3 regions of the Mycolicibacterium goodii genome follow, and region 2 is predicted to be linked to each of the others. Evidence: riboswitches for the same ligand, from Rfam matches in the RefSeq annotation. Region 2 holds a riboswitch; each other region holds the start of a gene.
What was found. Region 2 has a riboswitch for cobalamin ahead of AFA91_RS34180 (FadR/GntR family transcriptional regulator). Riboswitches for the same ligand answer to the same signal wherever they lie in the genome.
Positions count from the first base shown of each region.

Region 1 (3,269 bases), 2.4 Mb from region 2:
TCCAGCTTCGGCGATACGAGCCTTCTGGTCGGCGTAGTGCTCTCGTGCGATCGCCAGGCCGGGATCCCCGGTGAAGATCAATTCCGCCCAGCGGGAGGCGAAGTCGCGTCCCCGTCCCGAGGACCCGGCCTGCAGGATGACCGGCCGGCCCTGCGGGGTCCGGGGTACCGTCAGCGGTCCGCGAGCCGAGAAGTATTTGCCCTGGTGCCGGAGTTCGTGCACCTTGTCGGGGTCGGCATACATGCCACCGGCCCGGTCGTGCCGGATGGCGTCGTCGTCCCAGGTGTCCCACAGTCCGGTGACCACGTCGAGGAACTCGTCTGCGCGGTCATAGCGTTCGTCGTGGCCCAGATGGGCATCGACGCCGAAATTCTGGGCCTCGCTGTCGTTGACGGAGGTCACCACATTCCATGCGGCCCGTCCGCGCGACAGGTGATCCAGGCTGGCGAACGTCCGCGCGACGTGGAACGGCTGGTAGTACGTCGTCGAATACGTGGCGCCGAGGCCGATGTGCGATGTCGCTTGGGCGAGTACGCCGAGGATGACGCTGAGGTCGAGTTTGACCGGGCGCGCGCCGTATCGGACCGCTTCGGCGACCGAACCGCCGTAGATGCCGGGCATCGCAAGTCGGTCGTCGAAGAACATCAGATCGAAGCAGCCTTCCTCCAGCTGCCGCCCGACTTTGGCGTAGTACGCCGCGTCGAGATAGCCGTGTTCGGTGGCGGGGTGCCGCCACGATCCGGCATACACGGAGGTGCTTCCCGCCTGCATGAAAGCAACCAGAGACATCTTGTCGGTGCGACGCTGACCCATAGACTGCAATCTAACACCTGATATATCAGATTTCAAACACTAGATGTGGCGCTTGCTAGGATCGTCGGGTGGTCGGCATGGACATCGGCGGAACGGTGCGCGAACGCGCTGCCCGAGAGCTCCGCAACCGCATCCTCACCGGCGCGCTACCTGCCGGAACGCGGATCGACCTCGACGCGATCACCGCCGAGTTCGCCACCAGTCGAACGCCGGTGCGCGAGGCGTTGCTCGAGCTGTCGTTCGAGGGCCTGGTACGCGTGGCCCCGCGCAGTGGCATCACGGTAATCGGCATCAGCTCGGCCGACGTCCTCGACAGCTTCACAATCCTCGGAGTCCTCACCGGGCAGGCGGCGGCCTGGGCCGCCGAGCGGGTCACCGACGACGAACTCGACCAGCTGCGGGCATTGGCCGCCGGCGTCGCCGAACACTGCGGCGACGACGCCATCGGTGAAGCGAACTGGCGTTTCCACCAAGCCCTTCACCGCGCCGCCCACTCCCCAAGGCTGCTCGCTGCGATCAAGCAGGCGGCACGCGTGGTCCCCACCAACTTCCTGGTCCTGTTCCCCGAGCACGAGAAGCACTCGCTGTCCGAGCACGAAGAGCTGATCGACGCGCTGGAGAAACGCGATCCCGTCCGGGCCCGCGCGATCGCCGAGCGCCATGTGCTGGAGGCTGGCCGATCCCTGGCCGAGTGGCTGGACCGCCGAAACGACGATCGGTCAGGGTCGCTGCCGACAGCCCGGTAGAGGTACGCTGCAGCCGCAGCTGGTTTGTCCGCTACAGGTGCTCGACGAACGCCCGTACCGGCCATCGAGTTCCGTGTGCTGTCACAGGTGCGGAACGAGAGGGAACCCGGTGAGAATCCGGGACTGTCCCGCAGCGGTATGCAGGAACGACCGCCGTCATCAGCACTGGCCCCGCCTCGGGGCTGGGAAGCGACGGCCAGTAGGTGTGCGTCAGCGCACGCGCCTGTGAGTCCGAAGACCTGCCAGCCGTACCGGGTGCGCCGCGCCCGGTGGTTCATCGCCTCGTGGAATGGGCATTGGCCGAATCGGTCGACCTGTCGTGGTCAGCCGCCTTCGGTTCGACGTCTACCGGCGATGGCCTTCCCTCGCATCAAACAGGACGTCTCATGAGCGCAACAACACCCTTCACCGCCACAATTCTCGGCTCTCCCCGCATCGGTCCCCACCGCGAATTGAAACGGGCCGTGGAGAAGTACTGGGCCGGCAACCTCGACCGCAGCGGACTGGAGTCGGTCGCGGCCAAGATCCGCCGCGACACCTGGGAATCGCTGACCGCCGCCGGGCTGGATTCCGTTCCGGTGAACACCTTCTCCTATTACGACCACGTGCTCGACACCGCGGTCCTGGTCGGCGCTTTACCTCCCCGCGTATCCGGAGTGGCCGACGATCTGGACCGCTACTTCGCCGCCGCGCGAGGCGGCACCTACGACGGCACCGACATCGCTCCACTGGAGATGACCAAGTGGTTTGACACCAACTACCACTACATCGTCCCCGAACTCAGTCCAGACACCAGCTTCGCCCTCAACCCCGCCAAAGTCATCGAAGAGCTGAGAGAGGCACGGGCACTCGGTATTTCAGCACGCCCGGTCCTGGTCGGACCCATCACATTCCTGGCGCTGAGTAAGGCCGTCGGCGGGGCCGTTGCCCCGATCTCCCGACTCGGCGAGCTGGTGGGCGTGTACGGCGAACTGTTGGGGCTGCTCGCCGACGAGGGCGTGCAGTGGGTGCAGATCGACGAGCCCGTGCTGGTTACCGACATCCTCGACAACGCGGCCGAGCTGGCCGGGCAGACCTACAAGGTCCTCGGCGGGCTGGCGAAGCGGCCCGCTCTGTTCGTCGCGAGCTACTTCGGTGAGCTCACCGACGCGCTGCCGACACTGGCCCGCACGCCGGTCGAGGCGATCGGCGTCGACCTGGTGGCCGGGACAGCCGCTGCGGTAGCCGCCGTACCGGAACTCACGACCAAGACCGTCGTCGCCGGCGTCGTGGACGGCCGCAACATCTGGCGCACCGACCTGCAGTCGGCGTTGGGGACATTGGCGTCACTACTGGGGTCCGTCGGCAACCTCGCCGTCTCCACGTCGTGCTCGACACTGCATGTGCCCTACACCCTCGACGCCGAGTCGGAGCTCGACCCTGCGCTGCGCAGCTGGCTGGCCTTCGGGTTCGAGAAGGTCACCGAGGTCGTCGCGCTGGCGCGCGGCCTCACGCAGGGACGCGAAGCCATCGCCGGTGAGATCGCCGCATCCAACGAAGCGATCGCCGCACGCAAGTCCGACCCGCGACTCAACAACGATCACGTGCGGGAACGGCTCTCGTCGATCCTTGCCTCGGGCGTCCAGCGCGGCCCGGCCGCACGCCGGCGGGAGGTTCAGCAGGACCGGCTGGGCCTGCCCCCGCTGCCGACGACCACGATCGGGTCGTACC
Region 1 covers NZ_CP012150.1:1,965,117-1,968,385, reverse strand. The annotation lists gene AFA91_RS09160 (LLM class flavin-dependent oxidoreductase) at 1-813, opposite strand, end outside; gene AFA91_RS09155 (GntR family transcriptional regulator) at 891-1,559, shown strand; cobalamin riboswitch at 1,628-1,802, shown strand; gene metE (5-methyltetrahydropteroyltriglutamate--homocysteine S-methyltransferase) at 1,946-3,269, shown strand, end outside.
Region 1: linked by a shared signal. The riboswitch ahead of metE (5-methyltetrahydropteroyltriglutamate--homocysteine S-methyltransferase) and the one ahead of AFA91_RS34180 (FadR/GntR family transcriptional regulator) in region 2 are both predicted to bind cobalamin.

Region 2 (3,269 bases):
GGCCGCCGCTGACAACGAGCGGGTCTGCGCTGCTTGCCGCCGGCGCCACGGTGGCACGCTCATTTGCCGCGACCGCGGCGATGCTGTTGTTCGCCTCGACAACACCGATGAGCGACCTCACGAATGCCCTGCGACGGGTCGGCCTGCCTGCCGCGTGTGTTGATGTCATCACCGTCATGTACCGGATGGTGTTTCTACTGCTGGAATCCCTGACAGTCGTGCGCAGATCACAGACCGGGCGACTCGGATACTCCAACGCCCGGCGCTCGCTCAGGTCAGCCGGATTGCTGATCGCCGCTGTGCTCACGCGTGCCTGGCAACGGGCATACGCGCTCGAACGCGGACTGTCCGGCCGGGAGGTCGGCGCAACGTCTGCCAAGCCCGATAAGCGCCCTGTGTCAACGCGATTCATTTTCGGAGCTACATTGACAAACACAATGGTGATCGCCTTGTCGCTTGCGTCCCATGTGGTGGTGCGATGAGCCACCGCCACCTCACCGGACGGGGACTGCGTTTCTCCTACACCCCCGGCGCCGAAGTCCTCACCGGAGCCGACGTCGATGTGCGGCCAGGTTCTCGGGTTGCGCTGCTGGGGGCGAACGGGTCAGGTAAGAGCACACTGTTGCAGTGCCTCGCAGGCACCTTGAAGCCGACAGCGGGTGAAATCTCTGTCGACGGCACGACGATGGACTGGTCGCGGCGCGCACTTCGAGCGCACCGTCAAACCGTTCAGCTGGTGTTCCAGAACCCGGACGATCAGTTGTTCTCTGCCGATGTTGCCGACGACGTCGCCTACGGTCCGATGAATTTGGGTCTGTCCGCGGCCGAGATTCGGTCCCGGGTGGATTCGGCACTGAACTTGTTGTCACTCGATGATTTGCGCCATCGTCCGATCCATCAACTTTCCTTCGGCGAGCGCAAACGTGTCGCGATCGCCGGCGCGATCGCGATGCGTCCGTGCGTACTGCTGTTCGACGAACCGACGGCCGGCGTCGACCCGGCAGGAGTCGACGAGCTTTTTTCGACCTTGGAGATCCTGGAGAAGGCCGGCACCACCGTCGCCCTGTCGACACACGACACCGCGCTTGCCCTCCAATGGGCAGATTTCGTTGCAGTGATGCACGACGGCGTGATTCGACAAGGAACACCACTGAGCATCCTGGACGACGCGAATCTTGTTGCGGCGGCACGGTTGCAAACACCATGGCTTCTCTCGCTGACCAGTGACCTGATCCGGGACGGCGTGCTGCCCCCAACCAGTCGCCCGACCTCCACGGCTGGGTTGCGAGATGCGCTCAAACGGGCAGCGACAAACCCTGCTTTCACTGCGTAGCCCAAAAACGCCTGGCGGCGTATCAAACTGCGGACAAACTGGCCCTTGGTGCCCTCATCGGTTACGATGAACCTGCGAGCCCGAGGAAGCTGGTGAGATTCCAGCACAGTCGCGCTACTGTGTCACTCCTGTAGGAGTGAAGTCAGACCTGAAGGCCCGCATCCCATCCGCATATCAGGGACGCGGAATCCCTGCAGGAGGACTCATGGCGACCGCCGATGCGCAATTACCCCCACAGCAGTGGAATCCGCTGCCACGCATACGCACTCATGAGCGGGTGATCGCCGAGATCGAGCGCCGGATCAAAGGCGGCGAACTCACGGCGGGCGACCGTCTGCCCCCCGAGCGGCTCCTGGCTGATTCGCTGGGTGTCAGCAGGGGAGCGGTACGCGAAGCGCTGCGGATTCTCGAGGCGATCGGGGTCTTGGAAACCGGTACCGGTTCGGGACCCGCCGCGGGATCGGTACTCGTTCGCCATGGAACTGTCGGAATCTCCATGGTGCTTCGACTGCATCTTCCTCATGGGTCGTTTTCCGCTGAAGACATTGCCGAGGTCCGTAAGGCTTTCGAGCAGTCTGCCGCAAGCGCAGCTGCGGTCAAGGCAACCCGCGACGAGGTCGACCTGATGCGCACATTGGTTGCGCATGCGGAGGCTACAACTGAGCCACCCGAACGTGCAGCCCTGGACCGCCAGCTGCTGAGTTTGATCGGATCGGTGTCCGGAAACGCCCTGGCTGCTTCTATTTTCGTCGAACTTGGACGACAGGTTGGAAGTGACCGGTCGACTCCCGTTGAGGAGATGGCGGCACTGGTCGAGGCCATCGCCTCCGGAGACGGCGATGAGGCGGCCTCGGTGATCGCTACACGCGGGCGACCCCTGAACACCTCTCGACAGATCGGCGAGTTGCGCTGGGCTGGATAGCTTCCGGTGTCCCCGCTGGACAGGTCACGGTCAATCGCCAACCCGTGATTGACAACACCGCGTGTACGAATCCTTCAAACGACGTGAACCCGAAATGCCTCAGGCCCCGCCGAGTTCGGTAGATTTCGCCCGTCCACGCACCTGTCGCTGAGACGATGAACTTCTGCGTGGGGCGGAGTCCGGAGGTCGCCTCTGCGCTGACTGCAGGAGAACTGGCCGAACGAGGCGCCGATGTCAGCTCCCATCCAGTGGCCTGCAGAAACGCAGTGCAGAACGTCTCGACTGAGCTGAACCGCAGTCTGGGGATTCGACCCCGTACGCAGTAGAGTTCGCCGACCCAGGGGCGCTCGGTTGCAATAACCAGCTTCATCCCCTCGGTCAAGGTTCCGGTCGGCGCCCCGTTGCCCGGATCCCGCCGCATCTGTCGCATGGCTAACCTCGCGCAGCGGTCCCCTGATAATCGTTGTCGCGCTGCTGGATCCAACCCATCAGTTGGCGCAGTTGCCGACCGGTCTCCTCGATCGGGTGTTTCTCACCCTCCGAGCGCAGCGAGTTGAATTCCGGTGCTCCCCTGTCCTGGTCCTCGATGAAACGCTTGGCGAAGGTACCGTCGACGATGTCATCGAGCACCGCCTTCATATGCTTCTTCACCTCGGGTGTGATGACCCGAGGCCCGGACACATAGTCGCCGAATTCGGCCGTGTCCGAGCAGGACCAACGCTGCTTGGCGATGCCGCCTTCGTACATGAGGTCGACGATCAGCTTGAGTTCGTGCAGACATTCGAAGTACGCAACCTCCGGTTGATATCCGGCTTCAACCAGGGTTTCGAAGCCGTACATAACCAGTTGCGAAGTGGCACCGCACAGGACCGACTGTTCGCCGAACAGGTCGGTTTCCGTCTCCTCGGCGAAGGTGGTCCTGATTCCGCCGGCCCGCAAGCCGCCGATCGCTTTCGCATACGACAGTGCCAGCGGCCACGCCAGTCCCGACTCGTCTTTGTGCACGGCGAGCAG
Region 2 covers NZ_CP012150.1:4,322,953-4,326,221, forward strand. The annotation lists gene cbiQ (cobalt ECF transporter T component CbiQ) at 1-482, shown strand, start outside; gene AFA91_RS20190 (energy-coupling factor ABC transporter ATP-binding protein) at 479-1,333, shown strand; adenosylcobalamin (AdoCbl) riboswitch at 1,394-1,537, shown strand; gene AFA91_RS34180 (FadR/GntR family transcriptional regulator) at 1,539-2,255, shown strand; gene ilvC (ketol-acid reductoisomerase) at 2,688-3,269, opposite strand, start outside.

Region 3 (3,269 bases), 2.1 Mb from region 2:
CAGATCGCCAAGCGGGCCTTCGCGCTCGCGCCCGTGGGCTAACCGCTGCGCAGGGTCCAGGCGCCGGCCCGGTGGTGCAGCACGGTGCGGCTGACCGGGGCGATGTCGATCCGCCAGAAGGACTTCGGCGGCGCGTCGAGCGCCACCAGGACCGCCGCGCGGATCACGGCCGGATGCGTCACCGCGACCAGCCTGCCGCGCCGCGTCGACACCGTCTGCATCCAGCGTCGTACCCGCTCGATGAGTTCGACGATCGATTCGCCGCCGTGCGGCGCGCGGGTGGGTTCGGTGAGCCAGACCGCGAGATCCGCGGGTTCGACGGCGCCGAGCGGCTTGCCGCGCCAGCCGCCGCAGTCCAGGTCGGCCAGCTCGGGGCGCACCTCGGCCGACAGGCCGAGCAGTTCGGCGGTCTGTACGGTCCGCTTCTCGGGGCCGCAGAGCACGGTGCCGGAGGCGCCAATCTGCCCGGTGCCGGAGGCGCCAATCTGCCCGGTGCCGGAGGCACTGATGTCCACGGTGCCGGTCTGGCGGTGACCCAGCTCGTTGAGTGGCTCGTCGGCGGGAAATCGTCCGGCTGCCAACGCGTCGGTCATCGCATGCGAGACCAGTGACAGCCGGACGACCTCACTCACGCCGAAAGGCCGGCCTGCTGACGGCGCGGACGTTCACCGAGCAGCCGGGCCGCCAGCGGTGCGAACACCAGCCCGATCGTCGCCCACATCACCAACTGCGTCAGGAATGCGTACAACCGGAACTCGTACAGGTCGTCCGCCGGGAACCCACCGAAGACGATGTGCCCGTGGTCCTCCAGCGGCCCCGGTGTCTCGTCGATCGTCGGCAGCACCAGCATCAAAACCGCCATCGCGACGATGTAGCCGCCTGCGCCCAGCAGCGTGGCGTTCCACGTGCCGAACTTCCCGACCAGTTGGCGGCCGAGATACACCGCCGCCACCAGCAGCGCCGCGCTCAACACGACCAGCAGCAGATACAGCAGCGTGCGCTGCTGGATCGTCTCGTCGAGGCTGACCGCAGGCGGGTTGGGCGGGTACTTCAGCGACGGCACCACATACAGCGACAGGAACATCCCGCCGGCCAGCAGCACCGAGAGCATCCTGGGCGAGAGCGCCCCCACGCGGCCGTACGCCACGCAGTAGGCCACCGCGAACAGCGCCCCCATCGCGACGGCGAACGCGATGACGCCGAAACCCAGCCCGATGTTGGCCTGGACACCGCGGCTGAACAGTTCCACCCCGTGGTCGTGGCCGCCGCCCGCGCCGTGGTCATGCGCGTGCGCCTCGCTGACGCCGTCCTCGAACGCGATGGCGCGGGCGATGACGGGTTCGACGAAGATCCGCGCGAAGACGAACGCGAGCAGGCCACCTAGGGCGCCGGCCAGAAGACCGCGCCCGATGATGTGCTTTTCCATATTCGATTGGCCCCTGCTAGGTGCTCAGTGGCATGGGAAGCCGAGCAGGTGCCTGGCGTCGTGCACGAACTCGTGCACGTAGGTGTTGTTGCCGAACACCGAAGTCGCGCCCTGATCGAGGCCGACGAAGTACAGCACAACCAGGGCCAGGACGGCCGTGAGGGACAGCCACAGCGCGGCCTTGGTGGCCGAGAGGTCGAGTGCCGGGGCGACGCTGTGGTGAGTCGGAGAGGTCGTCGGAGAGGTCATTGAGGAGATCCTTTCTGGGATTCCGCGTCCCAGTTCGAAGGAGTGACAAACGCAGGGTCTGACTTTCACAGTGGCGCGACCGTTCTGGATTCTCACCAGATTCCGGCGTCTGTCGATTACAGCAGCATCCTAAGCCACACAAAAGACCCCCGGGCAATGCCGGGGGTCTTCTGCAACTCGCTGTTTACCGATTGTCGATCACTCGGTGCCGGAGGCGGTGGCGCCGGAGGCACCGGCACCGGCCAGATCAGGCTCGGGCTCGGCGCGCTTCGGCCCACCCGTGAAGGTGAACTTGGCGTCCTCGCCCTGGCCTTCGCCGTCCCAGCCTTCGACGTCGACGGTCACCAGCTGGCCGGGGCCGATCTCCTCGAACAGGATCTTCTCGGAGAGCTGGTCCTCGATCTCGCGCTGGATCGTGCGGCGCAGCGGGCGGGCGCCCAGCACCGGATCGAATCCGCGCTTGGCCAGCAGCGCTTTCGCCTTCGGCGTCAGCTCCATCGTCATGTCCTTGGCCCGCAGCTGGTTGCCGACCCGGCCGATCATCAGGTCGACCATCTTGATGATCTCGTCCTGCGTCAGCTGATGGAACACGATGATGTCATCGATGCGGTTGAGGAACTCCGGGCGGAAGTGCTTCTTGAGCTCGTCGTTGACCTTCTGCTTCATCCGCTCGTAGTTGTTCTCACCACCACCCTGGCTGAAGCCGAGGCCGACCGCCTTGCTGATGTCGCTCGTACCGAGGTTCGAAGTGAAGATCAGCACGGTGTTCTTGAAGTCGACCGTGCGGCCCTGGCCGTCGGTGAGGCGGCCGTCCTCGAGGACCTGCAGGAGGCTGTTGTAGATCTCCTGGTGGGCCTTCTCGATCTCATCGAAGAGAACGACCGAGAACGGCTTGCGGCGCACCTTCTCGGTGAGCTGGCCGCCCTCCTCGTAGCCGACGTAGCCCGGAGGGGCACCGAACAGCCGCGAGGCGGTGAAGCGGTCGTGGAACTCGCCCATGTCGATCTGGATGAGCGCGTCGTCGTCGCCGAACAGGAAGTTCGCCAGCGCCTTGGACAGCTCGGTCTTACCGACACCGGACGGGCCGGCGAAGATGAACGAACCGGACGGACGCTTCGGATCCTTCAGGCCGGCGCGGGTGCGGCGGATCGCCTTGCTGACGGCCTTGACGGCGTCCTCCTGGCCGATGATCCGCTTGTGCAGCTCCTCCTCCATGCGCAGCAGCCGAGTCGTCTCCTCCTCGGTCAGCTTGAACACGGGGATGCCGGTCCAGTTGCCCAGCACCTCGGCGATCTGCTCGTCGTCGACCTCGGCGACCACGTCGAGGTCCCCGGAGCGCCACTGCTTCTCGCGCTCGGCACGCTGGGCGACGAGTTGCTTCTCCTTGTCGCGCAGCGCCGCGGCCTTCTCGAAGTCCTGCGCATCGATCGCGGACTCCTTCTCCCGGCGCGCGTCGGCGATCTTCTCGTCGAACTCGCGCAGGTCTGGCGGAGCGGTCATGCGGCGGATGCGCATCCGCGCGCCTGCCTCGTCGATCAGGTCGATCGCCTTGTCCGGCAGGAACCGGTCGTTGATGTAACGGTCGGCCAGGGTG
Region 3 covers NZ_CP012150.1:2,220,035-2,223,303, reverse strand. The annotation lists gene AFA91_RS10310 (serine hydrolase) at 1-42, shown strand, start outside; gene AFA91_RS10305 (histidine phosphatase family protein) at 39-632, opposite strand; gene AFA91_RS10300 (CbtA family protein) at 629-1,426, opposite strand; gene AFA91_RS10295 (CbtB domain-containing protein) at 1,451-1,675, opposite strand; adenosylcobalamin (AdoCbl) riboswitch at 1,680-1,803, opposite strand; gene clpC1 (ATP-dependent protease ATP-binding subunit ClpC) at 1,874-3,269, opposite strand, start outside.
Region 3: linked by a shared signal. The riboswitch ahead of AFA91_RS10295 (CbtB domain-containing protein) and the one ahead of AFA91_RS34180 (FadR/GntR family transcriptional regulator) in region 2 are both predicted to bind cobalamin.